4 regions of the Streptomyces sp. NPDC043878 genome follow, and region 4 is predicted to be linked to each of the others. Evidence: riboswitches for the same ligand, from Rfam matches in the RefSeq annotation. Region 4 holds a riboswitch; each other region holds the start of a gene.
What was found. A riboswitch is a leader RNA that binds a small molecule or an ion and turns the genes downstream of it on or off. The one in region 4 is predicted to bind cyclic di-AMP.
Positions count from the first base shown of each region.

Region 1 (5,715 bases), on a different contig from region 4:
GCGCATGAAGAGCCAGCCGGGCGGGCGACAGCGCAGGGTCTCGCTGACGACGCACCGGGTGTAGGGAAGGTTCGGCAGGTCCTCGGCGTCCGCTCGCCGTCCGCCGAGCACGCTGTCGACCTCCGCGTGCAGCCGGCGTTCCGCCCGCGGGTTGCGCGCGAGCAGGTCGAAGGCCGAGGCCAGGCACAGAGCGGTGCTCTCAGCCCCGGTGAGGAGCAGCGTGACGAGGTGGTCGTGGACCTCCTGCCCGGTGACCGCGGCGGCCCCGCCGTCACCGCACGTGGCCGCCAGCAGCGTTTCCAGCAGGTCGCGACGGCCCTGCGGGTCCGCCGGCCGCGCGGCGCGCCGTCGTTCCTCGACGGCCGCCCCGACGATCGCGTGGACCCGGGCGACGGCGCGGCGGTAACGCCGGTTCGCGGGCGTGGGAATCCGGAACAGGGCGTCGACCGGCACGGCCGTCCGCACGAACAGGCCGCGGACGATGACGGCGAGACAGTCCCGCAGTTCCGCGGCCGGCCCGTCACCGAGCGAGTCGGAGAACAGGACACGGCTGATCACCCGGGTGGTCAGGGCCAGCATCTCCGCACTGACGTCGACCTTCTCCGCCGCCCGCCACCGGCCACACGCCGACTCGGCCTCCCAGCCCATCAGTTCGGTGTGGGCGGCCACCCCGGCCGGGCGGAAGTCGGCCCGCAGCAGCGCGCGTTGCCGCCGGTACACGTCATGGCGGCAGGTGACCAGACCGTCGCCCATGACCGGCCGCAGCCGGTCGTACAACGGACCCCCCTTGTCGAAGGTGTGCGTGTCCAGGAGGACCTGGCGGACGAGATCGGGATGGCACGCCATCCAGGCGCGCAGGGGACCGAGACGTATCTCGACCAGATCCCCGTGGGACGGCAAAGAATTCAGAAAAGCCAGCGGTCGGCGGAACAGGGCGATAGCGTGACCGGCGAAAGGGAATATGCCCGGCGCAGTACCCATCGTCCAGGCGTGCTCTTTTTCAGGCGCGGTACCGTTCATCGAATACCACCTGCCCCCATCGACACACGAAACCGGTGGCTGATCCACCGACCTGCGTTCGTGTCAACTCCTGCCCAGCGCAGGTGCTTTCGGCCCACCGAATCCTCCGTACGCCGGGGCGCACGGGAGCACGCGGAAGCACTGGGTGAGCCCCCTCCGTGGCGCGCGGCATCCACTGGGGCGGTGTTCGCCGACGGATTCACGGGAAAAGCGAAATATCCCGCGCGATCCCTTCTCTCCGCACCGCCCTTTTCGCGCCGGGTTCCCCTGGCGGCAGCATTGCGGCGGGGTCGGGTATCGGTGCGCGGCGACAGGACCGGCCTCTCCCGAGGCATCGCCTTCCCCGGGTTCTACGAGGCCGGCCCTGCGGCAGGTGCCGCCGGGTTCAGGCGAGCCGTACGGCCCCGCGGACCGCCGACTCCCCGGCGAAGTACACCGACTCCTCACGGATGTACGTGCCCGGTCCCGGCGCGTGGATCATCATGCCGTCGCCGGTGTACAGGCCGAGGTGGCTCAGGTTGTCGTAGAAGAAGATCAGGTCTCCGGGCTGGACGTCGCCGAGCGGGATGACCGTGCCGGCGCTCGCCTGGTCGGGCGCGTTGCGCGGCAGGGCCACACCGGCCGCCCGCCAGGCGGCCTGGGTGAGACTGGCGCAGTCGTACGACTCCGGTCCGGTCGCGCCCCACACGCACGGCCTGCCGATCTGCGTGCGGGCGAACTCGAGCGCCCGTACGGCCTTTCCGCCGTTGCCCGGGTCCGCCAGGACGACCGGACCGGAGACGGCGACGGCGGCCGGGTGCCCCGTGTCGAGGACGGTGCTCATGGCCGCGACCGGCATCGGCGCCGGCGCCGGGGCCTGGACCGGCATCGGCGCCGGAGCCGCCTGCATCGGGACCGGAGCCGGGGCCTGCACCGGGGCCTGGAGGGATGCCTGGAACTGGAGGGGGGCCGGTTGCCGCCACGCCTCTTCCTCGGCCGCAGGGAGGGCCGAAAGAGGGGACGGCGCCTGGGTCTGGGTCTGGGCCTGGAGGGGGGCCGGTTGCCGCCACGCCTCTTCCTCGGCCGCAGGGAGGGCCGAAAGAGGGGACGGCGCCTGGGTCTGGGTCTGGAAGGGGACCGGTTGCTGCCACGTCAGCTCCTCGGCCACCGGGAGAGCCGGCGCCGTGCCGACGACGGCGGGAAGGCCGGGGATACCGGTGGAGCCGGGGATACCGGTGGAGCCGGGGATACCGGTGGAGCCGGGGAGGCCGGTGGAGGTTAGCCAGGGTTCCTGGGCCGGCGGCGCCTCGATCGCCGCGGCGGGCGTGCGCTGCCGGACCGCGTACCGCGCCAGCAGGTCACGGGCCTCGGCGAGCTTGCGCCGGTTCTGCTCCTTGGAGGTCAGCAGCGAGGATCGCTGGGTGTCGGCGGCCGGAGCGGCGGCCGTTTCCTGCCGGGGCCCCGGCACGGCCGGCAGCGCGGCGATCGCTCCGCCCGCCGCCGGGGGCAGGGCGGCCGTGGCCGGCCCCGCGGTCAGTTCCAGCGCGGGTCGTGCGGTGGGTCCGGCGGGCAGTTCCGGCACGGCGGGAGCCCGCTCGATCGCCGGCTCCGTTGCGACGAAGGGCCGTTCGGCGGGGCGGGCGGGGGCCGCGGCCTCGGGCGCCCGGTCACGCGGCAGCACCGCGGGGACGGTCGGGCCGAGCCGGGCGCGGGCCCCGTCGAACCACTGCCGGGTGACGGCGTCGAGGGACGGGTCGTCACGCCGGGGCCGGGCGGCGGTGGCCGGCTCGCCCCGGCGGCGCGTCCCCGCCGTCATCGCCCGGGTCGCGTTGTAGTTGCCGGTGGCGTTCTCGGCCTGGTCGTAGAGGGTGTTGACCCGCTGCTGGACCTCGTCGCGGCTGGGGGTGTCCTCCCCCGAGAGGGGTACGGCGTCGGCGGTCTGGGAGAACAGGGCCACCGAGGCGAGCGCGGCCGTCGCGAGGGCGGAACCGCCCATGCCGGGGAGGCCGAGACCACTGGGGCGCGATGTTCGTTCCGGCGCCATGAGAGACGTACTCCTTCCGTACTCCGCCTACCGGGTTAGCTGACGGGTTCGGGCTTCTGCTGCGGAAGGTGTGCCCTACGGCCCTGCCCCGAGAGGCGTCGGGCCGATTCACCCCAGGTCTTCGGTTGGGTCCCCGGCTCCGGCCGCCGTACGGCGCACCGAACTCGGCGGAGGCCGTACGACCCGGCGGGGTCCGCCGGAGCGAGTCGAACGGTCTGGCGTCAACTTAACCAACATGTGAGCCTTGTGTGAAGGTTGAAGTGCGGAATGTCCGATACGTAATTGTGACCTTCGTCGTACGGCGGTGTCCCGGCGCTCAGTTCGCGTGCCGTCGGCCCCGCCAGGACTCGTAGTGATCGAGCAGGGTCTGCTCGATCGGGCGGTAGGAGACGCCCAGTTCGTGCACGCTCCGGCTGTTGTCCACCCGGAAGCGGATGCCGAGGTGCTTGCGGATGTAGTCCTGGCTCAGCCCGAACGCCGGGCCGAGCACCCGCACCGGCCAGTGCGGAAGCGCGGTGCGCGGGAGGCGGAGGTCGAGCGGGTACCGGGTCCGGATGACCCGGGACATCTCGTGGAACGACGTCATGTGCCGCGCGGCGACGATGTAGCGGCCCTTCGCGTCGGGCCGCTCCGCCGCCGCGATGTGCGCCTCGGCCACGTCCCGCACGTCCACCGTCGTGAAGCTGAAGTCCGGTGCGCCGTAGAAGAAGTAGCCCTTGAAGAGTTCGTCCAGCAGGAACAGGCTGCCGGACTCGGACGCCGGTGTGAGGGAAGGGCCCAGGATCAGGCCGGGGTTGACGGACACCAGGCGCCAGCGGTCCTGGGCGGCCTCCGCCTCCCGGGCGGCACGCTCGGCCAGCGTCTTCGCGTAGTGGTAGGGGTTGTTCTCCACCGTGCTGGTGGTGTTGAAGTACCGCTCGGTCAACACCCCCTCGTCCATGTCCAGGACGTCGGCGTAGTCACCGAAGATCGCGCCGACGGTGGAGGTGAGGACCACCCGCTCGACAGTCGGCGCCCGCTCCACGGCGGCCAGCACGTTGCGCGTGCCGAGCAGCGCCGGGTCCACCATGTCCCGACGGCCGTCCCGGATCTTCTCCGGCATGCGGAACGGCGACGCCACATGGAAGACGACCCGGCTGCCGCGCACCGCCTCGCCGAAGGACCCCTCCCGCAGCAGGTCCGCCTCGAACAGCTCCAGCCGGCCGGGGAACGCCTCCCGCATCTCCCGCAGCGGCCGTACCTTCGCCGGGTCGGCGGCGTCGCGCACGGTGGCGCGGACCCGGTAACCGCGCTCCAGCAGCCGCCGTACCAGATGACTGCCGACGAAACCGCTGCCGCCGGTCACCACCACGGTCGTCTCCCCGCCTGCGCCCACGCTCTCACTCCCCGGTTCCGGTCAGGGGATCGCCGGCCCTCCCGGCGATCACGTTCCTGGGGGAAGCCTCGGGCATGGCCGGGCGGAAAGGGAACAGCCGGAGGGCAACAGGGCGTGCGCTCAGGGCTGTTGCGGTGCGGGCCGGTCTCGCCGTCGCGGTGATGCCCGGCCGGTCACCAGCGGGGCAGCCGCGGTTCGAAGGCGGGGTCGATCCGCCGCATGTAGCCCGTGTCGTCGCGGCCCCGCAGACCCGACTCCAGGTACAGCCGGTGCAGACGGTCGAGGGCGGCGTGGTCGAGTTCGACACCGAGACCGGGGCCCGTGGGCACCCGGACCGCCCCGTCGCGCAGTTCCAGGGCGCCCGGGAGGATCACGTCGTCGGCCGCGTTCCAGGGATAGTGCGTGTCACAGGAGTGGTCGAGGCGGGGGAGGGCCGCGGCGACGTGGGTCATCGCGGCGAGGCTGATGCCCAGGTGCGAGTTGGAGTGCATCGACAGCCCCAGTCCGAACGCCTCGCAGACGGACGCCAGTTCCCGGGTGCGGCGCAACCCGCCCCAGTAGTGGTGGTCGGTCAGCAGGACCTGTACCGCGTTCCGTTCGATCGCGGGCCTGAGATGTTCCCAGGCGACCACGCACATGTTGGTCGCCAGCGGCAGCGGCGAGTCCCGCGCCACCTCCGCCATGCCGGGAATGCCCGCGGTCGGGTCCTCCAGATACTCCAGTACGCCGTCGAGTGCGCGCGCCACCCGGGCCGAGGTCTCCACCGTCCAGGCCGTGTTGGGGTCCAGGCGCAGGGGCTGCCCGGGGAAGGCGGCGGCGAGCGCCCTGATCGCGGCGATCTCCTCGTCGGGCGGGAACACCCCACCCTTGAGCTTGAACGAACGGAAGCCGTACCGCTGTTGCATGAGCCGCGCCTGCTCGACGATCCCCGCCGGATCGAGGGCCTCGCCCCAGTCGTCGCCGGCGGCGGGCCGGCCGTCGAGCGCCGGGTGTTCGCTCCACTTGTAGAAGAGGTACGCGGCGAACGGCACGGAGTCGCGGACCGTGCCGCCGAGCAGGTCGCCGACCGGTCGCCCGAGCAGCTTGCCCTGCGCGTCGAGACAGGCCACCTCCACCGCCGACGTGGTCCAGCCGCGCTCGTGAGAACCGGGCACGGCCGGCAGCAGGGCCCGGTCGATCGCGGCGGTGACGGCGGTGGTGTCGAAGACGTCCATGCCGACGACCACCTTCGCGGCGGCCCGCAGCCGCTCCAGCCGGACCTCGCCGCCGGGTGACTCCCCGAGGCCCACCGTGCCGT
Region 1 is NZ_JBWKDW010000004.1:172,592-178,306, reverse strand. Features, by position in the region: gene AC07AZ_RS08530 (cytochrome P450) at 1-900, opposite strand, end outside; gene AC07AZ_RS08525 (C40 family peptidase) at 1,406-3,043, opposite strand; cyclic di-AMP (ydaO/yuaA leader) riboswitch at 3,052-3,223, opposite strand; gene AC07AZ_RS08520 (NAD-dependent epimerase/dehydratase family protein) at 3,360-4,418, opposite strand; gene AC07AZ_RS08515 (glucarate dehydratase family protein) at 4,592-5,715, opposite strand, start outside.
Region 1: another riboswitch for cyclic di-AMP. It lies ahead of AC07AZ_RS08525 (C40 family peptidase); the one in region 4 lies ahead of AC07AZ_RS21860 (C40 family peptidase).

Region 2 (5,715 bases), on a different contig from region 4:
CCGCGACCGGACCCTGGGTGACCAGCCGTCCCCGGGTCATGACCGCGGCGTGGGTGCAGACCTGCTCGATCTCGTCGAGCAGGTGGGAGGAGAGGAAGACGGTCGTGCCGTCCGAGGCGAGTTCGCGGACCAGGGAGCGGATCTCCCGCATGCCCTGCGGGTCGAGGCCGTTGGTCGGCTCGTCGAGCACGAGGAGCCTGCGCGGCTGGAGCAGTGCCGCGGCGAGCCCCAGGCGCTGCTTCATGCCCAGGGAGTACGCCTTCGCCTTCTTGCCCGCGGCCGCCGCGAGGCCCACGCGGTCCAGCGCCGAGGCGACGCGGGCGCGCCGGGTGCGGGGGTCGGCGGTCGGGTCGGCGGAGTCGTAGCGCGTCAGGTTGTCGCGGCCGGAGAGGAAGCCGTAGAGCGCGGGGCCCTCGATGAGCGCGCCGACGTGGGGCAGGACGGCGCGGGTGGAGCGGGGCATGGGGCGGCCCAGGACGCGGGCCGTGCCCGAGGTGGGCTCGATCAGGCCCATGAGCATGCGGATGGTGGTGGTCTTGCCGGAGCCGTTGGGGCCGAGGAAGCCGAAGACGCTGCCCGCCGGGACGGTCAGGTCGAGACCGTCGACGGCGAGCTGCCCGCCGCGGTAGCGCTTGGTGAGCGCGCGGGTGGCGATCACGCTGTCGCCCGCGCCCTCGGTGTCCGGCTCCGTGACGGACGGTGCGTCCATCGGCTCCCTCGTTCCGTCGTACGCCCCCGGTGGGTGCGTACGGTGTCTACTTCCCGGCGTCGGCCGCCTTCACCAGTGCGTCCCTGGTGACCGCGCCGACGTAGAGCTTGCCGTCGTCCGTGGCCAGGGCGTTGACCAGGCGGGTGGAGAAGACGGTGCCCGAGCCGAACTTGCCGGTCACGTGGTCGCCGAGCGAGCCGAGGAAGCCGCCGAGGTCGCCGCCGGCGGAGGAGCCCGTCGGCAGTTTCCCGCCGCCCGTGTCGAACGTGGCGACCGAGTTCCAGCCCTCGCCGATGACCTTCAGGCCGTCCAGGCCCTTGCCCTCGGACAGGCCCCCCGCGGACTTCCCGCCGCCGGGGACGTGCGCGGGTCCGCCGGGGGCGGCCTTGTCGCCCTCGGTGACCTTGGCGCCCTTGGGCGGGGTGAAGTCGAAGGTGGACGCGGCCGGCCTGGCGAAGCTGACCTGCGTGAAGCCCGCGTCTACCACGGCCGCGCCACCGGCGGCCGGGGTCAGCGTGAACTTCAGCGGCAGGCCGGTCTTCGCGTCCACGGCCACGCTGATCGCGCCGACGGTCGAGCCGGACTGCCTCGGCTTGATCACCAGACGGTAGGCGTCCCGGCCGGCGACCTGCGCGGTGCCGTCGACGGCGACCGAGGTGGTGTCGTCGACCGACTTGAGGGCCTCGTCGGTGAGGTCCTTGGGCGTGGCGGGGACCTTCTGCTTCTGCCGCGCGCCGGCGCTGTCGGGCGCGGTGGCGTGGTAGACCTCGTCGGACTTGCTGTCGTAGCCCCAGACGTCCTTGCCGTCGTGGATCAGGCTGTACTCGGCGGCGTTCTCCAGGACCGACAGCTTCTGCCGGTCGGGGCCGTCGGCCGCGACGCGCAGGGTGTGCGTGCCGGCGGCGAGTTCCGTCAGTTTCGCCGACGGGTCGGCGGCCGAACCGCCGTCGCCCTGCCGCGTGGCGCCGGAGAGCAGCCCGCTCTCCAGGCCGCCGAGGTCGGGCAGTCCCAGATCGGTGGTGATCTTCACCGTGCCGGACAGCTGCTGCACGTCCGACGCGGCGATCTTCTCGATGAGTTGCTGTGCGCTGATCTTCGGCAGGCTGGGGTCGCCGGAATCGGCGAGAGCGGGCACGAGCCCGATGGTCGCCGCCGCCACCCCCACCACGGTGACCGGGACGATGTACCGGGCGGCCTTGCGGCGACCCGCGCGCAGGTCGTCGGCCTCTCCGGCGTTCGCGCTGTCCTCGGATTCGTACGGTGCCATGTGTGCCTTACCTCCGTCGTCGGCGGCGGCTGCCTGTTGCTCGTCTCGTCCTCGCACTCGTCCCACCCTGAGCCGCCATTCTCACCCGAATCGGTGAGGAGTGGTGATGTCCGTGGTGTCCATCTGACCAAATCGGCCGCGCTGATGCGTCAGCCCCCGGACTCAACTCCGCGTACGCCTGGGGTATGACGCGAGAGGGCGGTGCCTCCCCCGACCCGTAGGGGTTGGGAGGAGACACCGCCCTGAGGCGACTGCCGCGGGAGGCGGGGCGGGGCGGCTAGCCCGCCCGGTGGACCACCGCGTCGCACAGCTCCAGCAGCGCCGCCTTCGCGTCGCACTCCCGCAGCGGGGCCAGCGCCGCGCGGGCCTCCTGGGCGTAGCGCACGGTGTCCTTGCGGGCCTGCTCCAGCGCGGGATGGGCGCGGAGCCCGGCCAGTGCCTCGGCGTGCCGCTCGTCGTCGGTCAGGTCGGAGTCGAGGAGCTCGCACAGGGCGAGGTCCTCGGCGAGGCCCAGCCGGGCCGCCCGCTCGCGCAGCCGCAGCACCGGCATGGTCGGGATGCCCTCGCGCAGGTCCGTGCCCGGGGTCTTGCCCGACTCGTGGGAGTCGGAGGCGATGTCCAGCACGTCGTCCGCCAGCTGGAAGGCGACCCCGAGCCGCTCGCCGTACTGGGTGAGCACGTCGACGACCGTCTCGTCGGCGCCCGACATCATGGCGCCGAAACGGCAGGACACGGCCACCAGTGAGCCCGTCTTGCCGCCGAGGACGTCGAGGTAGTGCTCGACCGGGTCGCGCCCGTCGGTCGGACCGGCCGTCTCCAGGATCTGGCCGGTCACCAGGCGCTCGAACGCCTCCGCCTGGACCCGGACCGCCTCGGGCCCGAGGTCGGCCAGGATGTGCGAGGCCCGGGCGAACAGGAAGTCACCGGTGAGGACGGCGACCGAGTTGCCCCAGCGGGCGTTCGCGCTGGGCACCCCGCGCCGCACGTCGGCCTCGTCCATGACGTCGTCGTGGTACAGCGTCGCCAGGTGGGTCAGCTCCACCACGACCGCGGACGGCACGATCCCCGGCGCGTACCGGTCACCGAACTGCGCGGCGAGCATCACGAGCAGTGGCCGGAAACGTTTGCCGCCCGCGCGCACCAGGTGCTGGGCGGCCTCCGTGATGAAGGGGACCTCGCTCTTGGTGGCTTCGAGCAGCCCCTCCTCGACGGCCGCCATCCCGGCCTGGACATCGGCTTCCAGAGCCTGGTCCCGCACGCTCAGCCCGAACGGCCCGACGACGGTCACGAGGGGTCTCCTGTCTGCTGGTGTCCACTGGCGATCACACGGTTTGTCGATAGGTCGCTGCGCTCACTCAAGTCAGCGTATCCGGTCACGTTTCGATCACCGATAGCGCCCACGGTTCCAGGCCAGGCGGTATGGGATCACGACCGGAATGTTTTTGATCACTCGATAAGGACTGATATCTGTCGGGTTAGCTGAAATTAGTCGCATCTGTCACCAATCGCGACGGCCGCCGGGCCCATCGGCCCGCGCGGCCGGAAACACTCTGCGGCCCCTCGCCTGCAGTATCCCCACGCCCCTGAGCACGGGACGGCCCACCAGGCCCCGCGTGTCCCCCTCCCGGGGCCCCGCGCCATCGCCGCCGACTCCCCCGCGTCGCCCGTCACCTTCACCTCCCCTACGGTCGCCCACCCCGGCACACCGGAATCGCGTACGGGGGCGATGGGCCAGGGGCGCCGCGCCGGGGGTCCCGTTCCACCTCGGGGGCCCTTTCACCTGGAGGCCCCCTTCCAGTGCCGGGCCGCCCGATGGTTCCGGCACCGGAAGGTGACCCCCAGCGCCGGGCCGCCCGACAGCCCTGCGCGCCGGCCCCGCAGCCGGATCCGCGCACCGGCCCGCACGCCGACCGCACCGACCCACCCACCCACCCACCCACGCGCACCCGCCCGACAGGACAGCCCCAGCCATCCCTCCCCCGCACTCACGGAAGTGGATTTCCCCGGCGGCCGGTTGACCACGAGTTAGCCCTATTGCCCGAATTGCGCGACTTGTTCGCGCCCGTGAGTTGGGTCACGCACACCCGGACCCCCTCCCGCGCCACCGTCGCCCGTACCGCCTTGAAGTGAAAGCGAGTTGAGAGTTGGCATCCGCAAAGGATCAAGTACCCCATACGCCCCAGACCAAGGTCAAACGCTCGAATGGCGATTCCGGCACTTGTTCCGGACATGTGCTCTCGCATACGTTCCCGGCCTGTCGGGTGGACGCCTAATCCTGCCGCCGCCCGAACCGAGACCCATCGACGAAGACACCGCACGGCAGGAGCGGGGGACCCAGGTAAGTCGCCGCACCGGAAGTTCCAGGACAAACCGGTACGGCTGGGGGTGAAGTCACGTCCGTCAGGGCGTGGCCGGGCAGCTCCCGCCCGAACCCGACAGCTCACCTCGCAGGCGCCGGAGAGGACACAGTCATGCCCGCTGCCGCTCAGCACCGACGTACCAGAACCGCCCGTCTCGCCCGCAGGCTCGCCGTCATCGGCACCGGAGCCGCCGTACTGGCCCTCCCGGTCATCGGCGCGAGCACCGCCTCCGCCGCCACCCCGACGGTGACCACCGCCTCCACGCTGGGGTACGCCAACAACCTGGACGGCTGGATCCGTGCCTCGCTGACCGTCATGGCCCAGCACGGCATTCCGGGGTCGTACAACGGCATCTACCGCAACGTCATCCGCGAGTCCTCCGGCAACCCCTACGCCATCAACCTGTGGGACTCCAACGCGGCCGCGGGCATCCCGTCCAAGGGCCTGCTCCAGGTCATCGACCCGACGTTCCGGGCCTACCACGTCGCCGGTACCTCGTGGAACTCCTACGACCCGGTCGCGAACATCACCGCCGCCTGCAACTACGCGGCCGCGCGGTACGGCTCGATCGACAACGTCTTCGGGGCGTACTGAGCACTGCCCGTGAGGGCCGGCGCCCCGGCGCCGGGGCGCCGGTGCCGCCGGCCTCCGGTCCGATCGGCGGATCAGACCGGCCGCCAGGCCCTCCGGGGCCCGGGGAAGAGACGTTCGAGGACGACGGCCACGCCGTCGTCCTCGTTCGACGTGGTGACCTCGTCGGCCACCGACCGCAGTTCGGGGTGGGCGTTGGCCATCGCCACCCCGCGGGCCGCCCAGTCGAACATGGGGATGTCGTTGGGCATGTCACCGAAGGCGATGGTCCGGTCCGGGCCGAGGCCCAGGTGTTCCGCCGCCAGGGCGAGACCGGTGGCCTTGGTGACGCCGCATGGCTGGAGTTCGACGGTGCCGGGTCCGGACATGGTGACCGTGGCCAGGGAACCGGCCACCGACCGCGCCGTCGCCGCCAACTCGTCGTCGCTCAGGTAGGGGTGGCGCAGCAGCACCTTGCTGATGGGCTCGCACCACAGGTCGTCGCGCCGCTCGACCCGGAGCGCCGGGAGGGTCGGGTGCGGCATCAGGTAGCCGGGCTCGATGAGCGTGAGGCCGTCGACGCCGTCCTGGTCGACCGCCGCGTACACCTGCCCGACCTCGGCCTCGATCTTGCCGAGGGCGGTCTCGGCCAGCTCCCGGTCCAGGGTGACGGACCACAGCAGACGGTCCGCTCCGGCGTCGTACACCTGCGCGCCCTGTCCGCACACCGCGAGCCCCGTACTGCCGAGGTCGTCGAGCAGGGGCCGCACCCTGGGCGCCGGGCGGCCGGTCACCACCAGATGCCGGGC
Region 2 is NZ_JBWKDW010000003.1:169,350-175,064, reverse strand. Features, by position in the region: gene AC07AZ_RS06540 (ABC transporter ATP-binding protein) at 1-709, opposite strand, end outside; gene AC07AZ_RS06535 (LolA family protein) at 756-1,976, opposite strand; gene AC07AZ_RS06530 (polyprenyl synthetase family protein) at 2,254-3,264, opposite strand; cyclic di-AMP (ydaO/yuaA leader) riboswitch at 4,277-4,445, shown strand; gene AC07AZ_RS06525 (transglycosylase SLT domain-containing protein) at 4,448-4,930, shown strand; gene AC07AZ_RS06520 (HAD family hydrolase) at 5,002-5,715, opposite strand, start outside.
Region 2: another riboswitch for cyclic di-AMP. It lies ahead of AC07AZ_RS06525 (transglycosylase SLT domain-containing protein); the one in region 4 lies ahead of AC07AZ_RS21860 (C40 family peptidase).

Region 3 (5,715 bases), on a different contig from region 4:
GGTCCTTCACGGCCACTGGCTCTCCGCCTCCCCTTCGCACCTGTCGGCCCGTCATACGCGCGTACGTCCCCGGACACGGTACGGGACCGGGTACGGGGACGTACGTGCGACTGGCTGAGCCCTGCCGAGGTGGGTCAGCCGCGGAAGCGCGGGAAGGCGCTGCGGCCGGCGTACACCGCGGCGTCGTCGAGGATCTCCTCGATGCGCAGCAGCTGGTTGTACTTGGCGACGCGGTCCGAGCGGGCCGGGGCGCCGGTCTTGATCTGGCCGCAGTTCACGGCGACGGCGAGGTCGGCGATGGTGACGTCCTCGGTCTCGCCGGAGCGGTGGGACATCATGCACTTGAAGCCGTTGCGCTGGGCCATCTCGACGGCGTCCAGCGTCTCGGTCAGCGAGCCGATCTGGTTGACCTTGACGAGCAGGGCGTTCGCGGAGCCCTCCTCGATGCCGCGGGCCAGGCGCTCGGGGTTGGTGACGAAGAGGTCGTCGCCGACGATCTGGACCTTGTCGCCCAGCTTCTTGGTGATGACGTTCCAGCCGGCCCAGTCGTCCTCGTACAGCGGGTCCTCGATGGAGACGAGCGGGTACGCGGAGACGAGCTCCTCGTAGTACTCGGTCATCTCGGCGGCCGAGCGGGACTTGCCCTCGAACTCGTACTTGCCGTCCTTGTAGAACTCGGACGCGGCGACGTCGAGGGCGAGCGCGATCTGCTCGCCGGGGATGTAACCGGCCTGCTTGATGGCCTCGAGGATGAGGTCGAGGGCGGCGCGGTTGGACTCCAGGTTCGGGGCGAAGCCGCCCTCGTCGCCGAGGCCGGTGGACAGGCCCTTGGTCTTCAGCACCTTCTTGAGGGTGTGGTAGACCTCGGCGCCCCAGCGCAGCGCCTCGGAGAAGGACTCCGCGCCGATCGGGGCGATCATGAACTCCTGGATGTCCACGTTGGAGTCGGCGTGCGAGCCGCCGTTCAGGATGTTCATCATCGGCACGGGCAGCAGGTGCGCGTTCGGGCCGCCCAGGTAGCGGAAGAGCGGCAGGTCGCTGGCCTCGGAGGCGGCGTGCGCGACGGCGAGGGAGACGCCGAGGATGGCGTTGGCGCCGAGGGAGCCCTTGTTGTCGGTGGCGTCCAGGTCGAACATGGCCTGGTCGATCAGGCGCTGCTCGGTGGCGTCGTAGCCGACGAGCTCCGGGCCGATCTGCTCGATGACGGCGAGGACGGCCTTCTCGACACCCTTGCCGTGGTAGCGGTTGGGGTCACCGTCGCGCAGCTCGATGGCCTCGAAGGCACCCGTGGAGGCGCCGGACGGAACGGCGGCACGACCCGTGCTGCCGTCGTCGAGGCCGACCTCGACCTCGACCGTGGGGTTGCCTCGGGAGTCCAGGATTTCCCGGGCTACGACGACGTCGATGGACGGCACGAGCATCTCCTTCTTCAATGTGACGCGGGTACGGCCGGGCCGGGGCCCGGCAGGCGCAGCGCCGCCGGGGCTCTGCGGGACGAGCCTAACCGCCCCGGGGGGATCGGTCGGCCTTCCGGCCACGTCGTGGACAGAACCGAGAGGAAATTGTTTCCGAACGGAACAAAGAGCGGAGCTGCGCGGAGCCCGAAAGCGGGGTGCCGGACAGCAGAAAGCCCCGCTCCGGTACGTACGGGGGAAGACGCACCGGAGCGGGGAGCCCGTGGGGACGGGGGGTGACCCTCACGAGGGCCCCAGCCTGCGGGGCCCGGATGTGAGGGCGCTGTGGTTCGGCTACGGGCCGGGTGTCACTTCAGGTGGAGCTGCTGGCCCGGGAAGATGAAGTCGGCGTCGTCGACGATGTCCTTGTTCAGCTGGAACAGCTTCTGCCAGCCGCCCTTGACCTTGTGCTTCTCGGCGATCGAGCTGAGCGTGTCGCCCTTGACGACCTTGTACTCGCCGTCACCCTTCTTGACCTTCTTGCCGGTCGGGGTGCTGACGGTCTTCTTGGCGGCCGGGCGCTCCGCGGAACGGGAGGCCGGCTGCTCGGAGGTCGAGCGGGTGGTGGCCGAGGAGCTGCTGCTGGAACCGCTGGAGCTGTTCGAGCCGCTGGAGCTGTTCGAGCCGCTCGACGAGGTGCCGGTGCTGCCGGAGCCGCTGTAGCCGGCGCTCGACAGGCCCTTGCCGCAGACCGGCCAGGCACCCTTGCCCTGGGAGGCGAGGACCTTCTCGGCGACGGCGATCTGCTGCGCCTTGGAGGCCTGGTTGGCGGTCGAGGCGTACTGCGTGCCGCCGTACGCGGCCCAGGTGGAGGCGGAGAACTGCAGGCCGCCGTAGTAGCCGTTGCCGGTGTTGATGGACCAGTTGCCGCCGGACTCGCACGCGGCGACGGTGTCCCACTCGGACGTGGTGGCGGCGGAGGCGTTGCCGGCCGCCATGAGCGGGGCGGCGATGGCGACACCGGTGACGCCGGCGAGCGTGGCGACGCGGGTGGCCTTGGACGGGCGGCGGTGCTTGCCCTTGCCGGAAAACAGCATGGTTGATCCCCTCACCGACGCCTGCGAGGTGAGCTGTCGGGTTCGGGCCGGTTGAGTTGCCCGGCCACACCTCCGTGGGAGGCGTGGCTTAACCCCAAGCCGTTCCGTCAACTGCCCGGCGCGGCGCTTACCTTGGGTCCCCCGCTCCTGCCTACGGCGCATTACGCGACGACTGTTCCCGTACGGCCGCTGGCAGGATTCGGCGTTGCGGCCGCCGGGGCTCGTGTTGACGAGCGGTCACGACCGTAGACAGGTGATCCGGCGAATTTCAAAGACGATCAGGGCTTCTGAGAGTCATCCCACACTTTCACCAAAGCGGACATTCGGCCATAAGTGTGACGCGAACTCCCGCTGCTTTTCGCCCGGTTAGACCCCGACTCGCAGGGTCTGACCGGGGGCGATGCTGCTCGGGTCGACACCGATGGCGTCCCTGTTCGCGTCGTAGAGCGCGCGCCACCCGCCGTCGAGGCCAAGGGAGTCGGCGATGGACGCGAGCGTGTCCCCGAGGCGGACGGTGTAGGAGTCGACGGGCGAGGCGTCGCCCTCGCCGGCGACGTGGCGGCCGGCGGAGGGGGCGGCGTCGGTCGTGGCGTCCTCGTCGGCGCTGCCACCGCGGTGCCGGCCGGAGCTCAGCGACCCGGTGTCGACCAGGCTCGAAGTGCCCACGCTCTGCTGAACGTTGTCCGCTTCATCCTGCTTCACCGCACCGGAGGACGAGTTGCCGGAAGTGCCCGGATCGCCCTGATCGGCGCGGGAATCGGCGCTCTTGTCGGCGCCGGCGCCGGAGGCGGTACCGGACTTGGCCGAGTCGTCCTTCTTCTTCGTGCCGGCCCCGGCGCTCGCCGACGCCCCGGACGAGGTGGGCGACGCCGAGGGCGAGGAAGAGGACGAAGACGAGGACGATTCCGATGAGTCGGACAAACCGGAGGAGCCAGAGGAGCCGGAGTCGGACGAGTCGGGCGCGGTGGTGCCCAGGCCGGTGTCGATGTCGGCCGAACCGGAGTCCTTGCTGAGCCCGGCGAGCAGACCGCACGTCGGCCAGGCGGTGATGCCCTGGTCGTCGAGCATCTTCTCGGCCACGGCTATCTGCTGGGAGCGGCTCGCCTCGTCGGCGCTCGACGCGTACTCGAGGCCGCCGTACTTCTCCCAGTTCTCCTGGGAGACCTGGAGGCCGCCGTAGTAGCCGTTACCCGCGTTCTCGCTCCAGGAGCCGCCGCTCTCGCACTCCGCGACCTGGTCCCAGGTGGTGCCGGCGGCCGCGCTCGCCCCGGTGGCGCCGAGCAGCGGGATCGCGATGGCGGAGCCGGTCACGCCGGCTGCCACGAGGAGAGCCGGAGCCTGACGGGGGCGACGGTGTCGACCGTTCCCGGAGAGCATGCGGAGACCTTTCGCAGAACGACAGTGACCGCGCGGCGCCCACAGCCGGGGACCGCGCTGATCCGTGAACGTATAGGCACACGATCACTTGTCACAAGTTAATGCCGCGTAGATCACGTGAACATCACAGAGTTGAGGCCATGTCACCTTTACGCAGGTGGGAGCAGTCATCCACGGGGCGTGAACTCCACCGGCAGCGTACGCAGTCCGCGCATGATGAGGCCGCCCCGCCACCGCAAGTCGGCCGGATCCACACCCAGTTGCAGGTCCGGCAGCCGGGTGAGGAGCGTGCCGATCGCGCTCTGGCCCTCCAGCCGGGCGAGCGGGGCGCCGAGACAGTAGTGGATGCCATGGCCGTACCCGAGATGCTGGTTGTCCCGCCGCCCGAGGTCGAGCACGTCCGGATCGGCGAACCGCTCCGGGTCCCGGTCCGCGGCCGCGAGGACCACGAGGACGGGGTCACCCGCCGCGATGTCCTGCCCGCCGAGGGTCAGCGACCCGGTCGCGAACCGCCAGGTCGCGAGCTCCACCGGGCCGTCGTAGCGCAGGAGTTCCTCCACCCCCGTCTCCAACAGGCCCCTGTTGCCGGCGGCGAGGGACTCCTGGAGGCGGGTGCGCTGCCCCGGATGGTTCAGCAGCGCGTACACGCCGTTGCCGATGAGGTTGACGGTGGTCTCGAACCCGGCGAAGAGAAGGATGAACGCCATGGCCGCCGCCTCGTTCTCGCTGAGGTGCTCGCCGTGGTCGGAGGCGCGGATCAGCGCGGAGATGAGGTCCTCGCCCGGCCCCGCCTCGGCGGGCAGCGCCGCGCGCTTGCGGTGGATCAGCTCGGCGAGATAGTTCCGCATCTTCTTCACCGACCGCGCCACCCCGCCCCGCGGGCCGCCGCCGTGCCGGATCATCATGCCCGCCCAGTCCCGGAAGTCGTCCTGGTCTTCTCCGGGGACGCCGAGCAGGTCGCAGATCGCGTAGATGGGCAGCGGGAAGGCGAACTCGTGGATGAGGTCCGCTGAGCCGCGCTCCGCGAACCCGTCGATGAGCTGGTCGGTGAGTTCCTGGACCCGGGGGGCGAACTCGGCGACCCGCCGCGGAGTGAACGCCTTGGAGACCAGCCGCCGGAGCCGGGTGTGGTCCGGCGGGTCGATGTTCAGCAGATGGGTCATGAGCTCGGCCTTGCGCTCACCCGGGATGCCGGTCTTGCCGCGCGCGTGCGCGGGCTCGTCGTGATGCGCCGGGTTCTTGCTGAGCCGCGGGTCGGCGAGGGCCTGTCGGGCGTCCGCGTACCGGGTGACCAGCCATGCCTCCACACCGCTCGGCAGCCGCGTGCGGTGCACGGGGGCGTGCTCGCGCAGCCAGGCGTACGCCGGGTAGGGGTCGGCGGCGAACTCCCAGGTGAAGAGGTCGGGTGCGGGGGGCGTGGGCGGGGGCTGGTCGGTCACTCCCCGACGGTATCCGGCGCGGCCGGCTCCCGGTCCACGCCCTCCGCGACCCGCACCGCGTCCCGGTAGGCGCGGGCCGCCGCCCGCAGCGCCGCCTCCGGGTCCACGCCCGCCGCCTCGGCGCGCACCGCCAGCGCGAGCAGTTCGTACCCGGCGCCCTCCCCCCTCGGCAGCGGTACCTCGAGTCCCGCCGTCCGCACCCGTGAGGCCAGCTTCGCGGCGAGCGCCAGGCCCGGCTGCCCGAGCGGGACGCCCTCGGTCAGCGAGGTGCGCCGCTTCTCCACCGCCTTGGTGCGCAGCCAGTGCGCCTTGACCTCCTCGGGGGTCGTGGCGGTCTCGTCCCCGAAGACGTGCGGGTGGCGGTGGATGAGCTTGGCGACGATACCGGCGGCCACGTCGTCGATGGAG
Region 3 is NZ_JBWKDW010000017.1:90,207-95,921, reverse strand. Features, by position in the region: gene AC07AZ_RS23605 (FtsB family cell division protein) at 1-16, opposite strand, end outside; gene eno (phosphopyruvate hydratase) at 135-1,421, opposite strand; gene AC07AZ_RS23595 (transglycosylase family protein) at 1,763-2,491, opposite strand; cyclic di-AMP (ydaO/yuaA leader) riboswitch at 2,495-2,660, opposite strand; gene AC07AZ_RS23590 (transglycosylase family protein) at 2,858-3,868, opposite strand; gene AC07AZ_RS23585 (cytochrome P450 family protein) at 4,036-5,307, opposite strand; gene AC07AZ_RS23580 (nucleoside triphosphate pyrophosphohydrolase) at 5,304-5,715, opposite strand, start outside.
Region 3: another riboswitch for cyclic di-AMP. It lies ahead of AC07AZ_RS23595 (transglycosylase family protein); the one in region 4 lies ahead of AC07AZ_RS21860 (C40 family peptidase).

Region 4 (5,715 bases):
CACCGCAGACGGCCCTGCCGGAGCCGGCTCTGCCGCGAGGAGGGGTTCGCGATGACCCGACGGTCCGCCCGTCACGTCCCACCCGGGTTCACCGAGACACCGGGCAGGCGGTTCACGCTGCCGGGCGCCCGCGTCGTGCCCCGCCGGCCCTCGCCGCCCGGACAGCCGGAGGGACGGCCCGGTGATGCCGTCGTCCCGGCCCGCGGGCCGGCCCGCGTCCGCACCCGGACGAAAAGGCCGCTCGTACGGCACACGGGCCGCCGTCCCGAGCCCGGCGACAGGTGAGCCGTCGATGCCGCCACCGGAACTCCCGCCGCTGCCCGCCCTGACCCGCGCCGAGGGCGAGTTGATCGATCGTTACCTCGACGTGGTCGACCTGCTGGGCCGGATCAACCCCGCGCGCCCCGGGGACACCTACCGCGGCCTGCGCGCCGCCCAGGCCCTGGTCGCCAAGGCGGCCCTGCTGCGGGACGCCCTGGAGCTGATGCACCGGCGCGGCGAGACCGAACTGCACGCCCCCACCCTGGCCCGTGCGCTGCGCGTGCTGGACGGGGAGCGCCGCACGGACCGCGTCACGCTGCCCGCCGAGGCCGACAGTTGACGCACCGTCGCCGCTCCCGGTGCCCCGGCGCGGCGGCGGGTGTCCGGGACGACGCCGAAACGGACCAAAAGGGGTACCGCCGATCGGAGTAGGCGCTCGTCCTGTTTTAGGCCCGTCCGAGTTGCGCAACACGCGTGGGCCGAGGGCGGAATCGGACATTCCATCGCTGGTCCGGGGGTGCGCGACCCCTCCAACGCCCCCTCGAACAAAGGGGTGTCCACCCGAACGGGTGAGTGGTGAGTAACAACACAAACCACCGATTCCATTGGGTTTTTCGGACATCTGTCAGCCAAGATCCGTGTCTGACGACAAGACCCCGCCGCAGTGGCGGGGCGATCCGGGCGGACGCCGAGTCCTGCCGCCGCGCGGATGACCGGTCGACAGAAGTGGTTCGGCAGGAGTGGAGGACCCAAGCACGACGGGTCGCCGGAACGGTCACGCCATGACCGGTTCGAGCAGCCCTTGGGGTGAAGCCGCAACCGCGGCCGGGCAACTTCGCCAGCCCGAATCCGACAGGTCATCCTTCACAGGCGGCTGACGAAGGGTTGCGCATGACTGCGCTCAATCGTGTCCCGTCGCTCATGGTCCGGGCCGGTACGGCTTCGGCTCTCACCATCGCCGCGGTGGGCGGCTCCGTCGTGATCCCGGGTGTCGCCTCCGACGCCGCGGCCGCCACACCGGCGACGAAGGCACTGCACATCGCCGCTTCCAAGAAGGGCGCCCCGTACAGCTACGGCGCCACCGGGCCGCGCAGGTTCGACTGCTCCGGGCTCACGCTGTACTCGTTCAAGAAGGCGGGCAAGAAACTGCCCCGCACGGCGGCCCAGCAGTACAACAAGACGCACCACATCTCCGCCAGGAGCCGCAAGGCCGGAGACCTGGTGTTCTTCCACTCGGGTTCGAGCGTCTACCACGTGGGGATCTACGCCGGCAAGGGCAAGATATGGCATGCCCCGAAGACCGGTGACGTGGTGCGGCTGCAGAAGATCTGGACGAAGAGCGTCTGGTACGGCCGGGTCAACTGACTCTCCCGGGGAGACGGCGGTCGCCTGACACGCCGCCGTCTCCCCGGGGTCCCACCCGGGCCCGCGGGGTCACCCGCGGGCGCTGGTCACCCGTACGCCCCTGGTCGGTCTCGGCCTGAGGGGGCCGCTTCCCCGGAGGGTGCCCCCGACGGGCCTCGCCGACGAGCGGGCCGCCTCCCGGGCTCCCGCCGGCCCGCGCCCGCCGCCCGCGCCCCGCAAGCCCTCCGCGCCCCAGAGGCCGACCGCGTCCCCGGGCGGGCATGGTGGCGCCGCGAGCCGTCCGTACGGCGCCTGTAAGGACCGTGTGGCGCGCCGGCAACGGTGCCGGGGGTCTACGGCTCCTGCTGCCCCGCCGCGGTCACCGGCGCGACCGGGACCGTCCACGGCAGCTCGATGAAGACCGTCTTGCCGCCCTCGCGGGTGGGCCGCACCCTCAGCTTGCCGCCGAACTCCGCGGTCAGCCAGCGGATGATCACCATGCCCCGGCCGTTGTCCTGCTGGACGGCGGCCGGCAGCCTCTTGGGGAACCGCGGGTGGCTGTCGGTGACACCGATGCGCAGGTGTTCGTCACGGTCCAGCGCGATGTCCACCGTGAAGGTGGGGGACTGCCCGAAGGTGTGCTGTACGGCGTTGGTGGCGAGTTCCGAGACGATGAGCCGGATGGTGTCGGCGGCCTCCGTGTCCGCCGGCAGCCCCCACTCCGTCAGGGTGCTCACCACATAGGCCCGGGCCGCGGAAACCGAAGCGGGATCGCTCGGCAGAGTGACGGATGCTTCCAGATGGTCTGCCATGGCGACGTCGTCCCTTTCCCACGGGACCGCAGCCGGACACGGAGCGGATGGTTCGAGTACGGTCCCGGACTGGTGCTTCGTTCGTCAGAGTGCCATCACCGTGCCGGTCCCGGGTGTCGATCCACCAAGATGTGCATATATCTGTCGCTCGAAGCGGTGAACTCTCCGACGGAAGACCGTATTTGGGTGGCCCGGAAGGAGTAAGGAGTTGCGCATGCAGCACGGTCCCGCGGTACGCCGCCGGAAACTCGGCGCCGAACTGCGTGCGTTGCGCACCGGTGCGGCGCTCACCAGTGGTGAGGCGGCCCGTCTGGTGGGCTGGCACCAGTCGAAGGTGAGCCGGATCGAAACCGGCGCCAGCGGGGTGAAACCGGCCGACGTGCGGTTGCTTCTGGACGCGTACGGCGTGACCGATTCCCAACTGCGCGAGTTACTCGTGGTGTTGGCGGGCTCGGACGAGAGCGGTGGGCGCCACCACTGGTGGCACGCGTACCGCGGGATACTCCCGGCGACCTACCGGGACTTCATCAGCCTGGAGTCGCAGGCGAGCGCGATGCGCACCCTGGAGACCTCGGTGATTCCCGGGTTGCTGCAGACCCCCGAGTACGCCCGGGCGGTCACCCGGGCCGCGGTGGACGGGCTGGACGAGGAGCGGCTGCACGCCCTGGTGGAGGTGCGGCTGGCCAGGCAGGACGTGCTGCGGGCGGACCCGCCGCTGGAGTTGAGCGCCGTCCTCGACGAGGCGGTCCTGCGGCGCGAGGTCGGCGGCCCCGGGGTGATGACACGGCAACTGGAACGGCTGGTCGAGTCGGCACGGCTGCCCCAAGTGCATGTGCAGGTGCTGCCGTTCGCGGCCGGCGCGCACATCGGAATCACCGGGCCTTTCGTTATCTTCTCATTTTCGCGCACTTCTGATCTGGATGTGGTGGTTCTCGACCACTTGACGAGTAGCCTCTACCTCGAACGGAAAGAAGACCTAGAGGCCTACACCGAGGCCTTCAACGCCCTTCGGATGTACGCGCTTTCACCCGAGGACTCGTTGGACTACATCGCCCGGATAGGTGGCGGCGCGTAAGGAGGCACCATGTCAGCTCTGCCTCGGAACGTACCTTCCAGCACCGCTCTGCACGGAGTGCGATGGCTGCGCAGCAGCTACAGCACGGGAGCGAACAACTGCGTCGAGACGGCGCGACCGATGGCCGGCCCAGGCGCCGGACTGCTCGCCGTACGCGACTCCAAGGACCCGGCCGGACCCGCGCTGCTCTTCTCCCCCGAGAGCTGGACGGACTTCACCGCCGGTATCCGCCTTCTCTGACCGCCTTCACCTCGCGCGGCACGCGGCCGTGTCACGCCGACTCATGGTCGCGTCTCGCCGATCACCCGTACAGCGCTTTCGATCTGCGCCCCGGAGAGGTCCCCGCGGGCTGTCAGCCTGAGCCGTGAGATGCCGTCGGGCACGGAAGGAGGACGGAAGCACCCCACGGCCAGCCCGGCCGCACGGCAGTCGGCCGCCCAGCGTACGGCCCCCTCCGGGGACGGCGCCCGAACGGAGACGACCGCCGCGTCCGGACGTACCGCGTCCAGACCGGCGGCTGTCAGGCGTGCGTGCAGTTCGCCCGCGACCGCGCGCGCCCGCGCCGCCCGGTCCGGCTCGCGGCGCAGCAGTTCCAGGGCGGCCAGGGCGGCGCCCGCCGCCGCGGGCGCCAGGCCCGTGTCGAAGATGAACGTGCGGGCCACGTTGACCAGGTGGTCGATCACCCGGGCCGGGCCGAGCACGGCGCCGCCCTGACTCCCGAGCGACTTGGACAGCGTGACCGTCGCGACGACGTCCCCGGCCCCCGCGAGCCCGGCCGCGTGCGGCGCGCCCCGGCCGCCGTCGCCGATCACCCCGAGGCCGTGGGCGTCGTCGACCACCAGTCCGGCCCCGTACTCCCGGCACACCCCGGCGAGCGCGGACAGCGGGGCGGCGTCGCCGTCGACCGAGAAGACCGTGTCGGACACGGCGACGGCCGGGCCGTCGTGCGTGTGCAGGGCCTTGCGCACGGCCTCCGGGTCGGCGTGCCCGACGACCTGGGTCGTGCCCCGGGCCAGCCGGCAGCCGTCGATCAGGGAGGCGTGGTTTCCCGCGTCGGACACGACCAGCGAACCGTGCGGGGCGAGCGCGGTGACGGCGGCGATGTTGGCCGCGTAGCCGGAGGAGAGGACGAGCGCCGCCTCGAAGCCGCAGAAGTCCGCCAGCTCGCGTTCCAGCCGGGTGTGCAGTTCGGTCGTGCCGGTCACGAGCCGGGAGCCGGTCGCGCCGGCGCCCCAGGTCCGCGCGGCCCGGACCGCGCCCTCGGTGACCTCGGGGTGCCGGGACAGGCCCAGGTAGTCGTTGCTCGCCAGGTCGAGGAGCGGCGAGTCGGCGGGGCGGGGGCGCAGGGTCCGGACGAGCCCGGCGTCGCGGCGCGCTCGCGCCTGCTCGTCGATCCAGCCGAACGCCATGGCTCCTCCGGGGATTTTGTAGGCAGTGACCAGACCCTAGCGGTACGTTTTGCGGCCCACCGTGTGGCAATACCCACACGGCCGTGGGGCGCTGTTTGTCCGAAGCCTCCTTGGCCGCGGGCGGTCTCGTAGGACAGGATCGGCTCTCATGGACCTGCTGAACACGCTGGTGGACAAGGGGCTTCGGCGCGAGGTGCCGAGCCGCGAGGAAGCTCTTGCCGTCCTCGCCACTTCCGACGACGATCTGCTCGATGTGGTGGCCGCGGCCGGGAAGGTGCGCCGCCACTGGTTCGGCCGACGGGTGAAGCTCAACTACCTCGTCAACCTGAAGTCCGGACTGTGCCCCGAGGACTGCTCCTACTGCTCGCAGCGGCTCGGTTCGACGGCCGGCATCCTGAAGTACACCTGGCTCAAGCCCGAGGAGGCGTCCAGGGCCGCCGCGGCCGGCCTCGCGGGCGGCGCCAAGCGGGTGTGCCTGGTGGCCAGCGGCCGCGGCCCGACGGACCGGGACGTGGACCGCGTCTCGGACACCATCAAGGCAATCAAGGACGGCAACGAGGGCGTCGAGGTGTGCGCCTGTCTGGGCCTGCTCTCCGACGGCCAGGCCGACCGGCTGCGGGAGGCCGGCGCGGACGCCTACAACCACAACCTCAACACGTCCGAGGCGACGTACGGGGACATCACGACCACGCACACCTACGCCGACCGCGTGGACACCGTGCGGAAGGCGCACGCGGCGGGTCTGTCGGCCTGCTCGGGTCTGATCGCCGGCATGGGCGAGAGCGACGAGGACCTGGTCGACGTGGTCTTCTCC
Region 4 is NZ_JBWKDW010000015.1:131,724-137,438, reverse strand. Features, by position in the region: gene AC07AZ_RS21865 (hypothetical protein) at 293-601, shown strand; cyclic di-AMP (ydaO/yuaA leader) riboswitch at 970-1,149, shown strand; gene AC07AZ_RS21860 (C40 family peptidase) at 1,153-1,626, shown strand; gene AC07AZ_RS21855 (ATP-binding protein) at 1,959-2,417, opposite strand; gene AC07AZ_RS21850 (helix-turn-helix domain-containing protein) at 2,632-3,492, shown strand; gene AC07AZ_RS21845 (DUF397 domain-containing protein) at 3,502-3,732, shown strand; gene AC07AZ_RS21840 (8-amino-7-oxononanoate synthase) at 3,774-4,901, opposite strand; gene bioB (biotin synthase BioB) at 5,050-5,715, shown strand, end outside.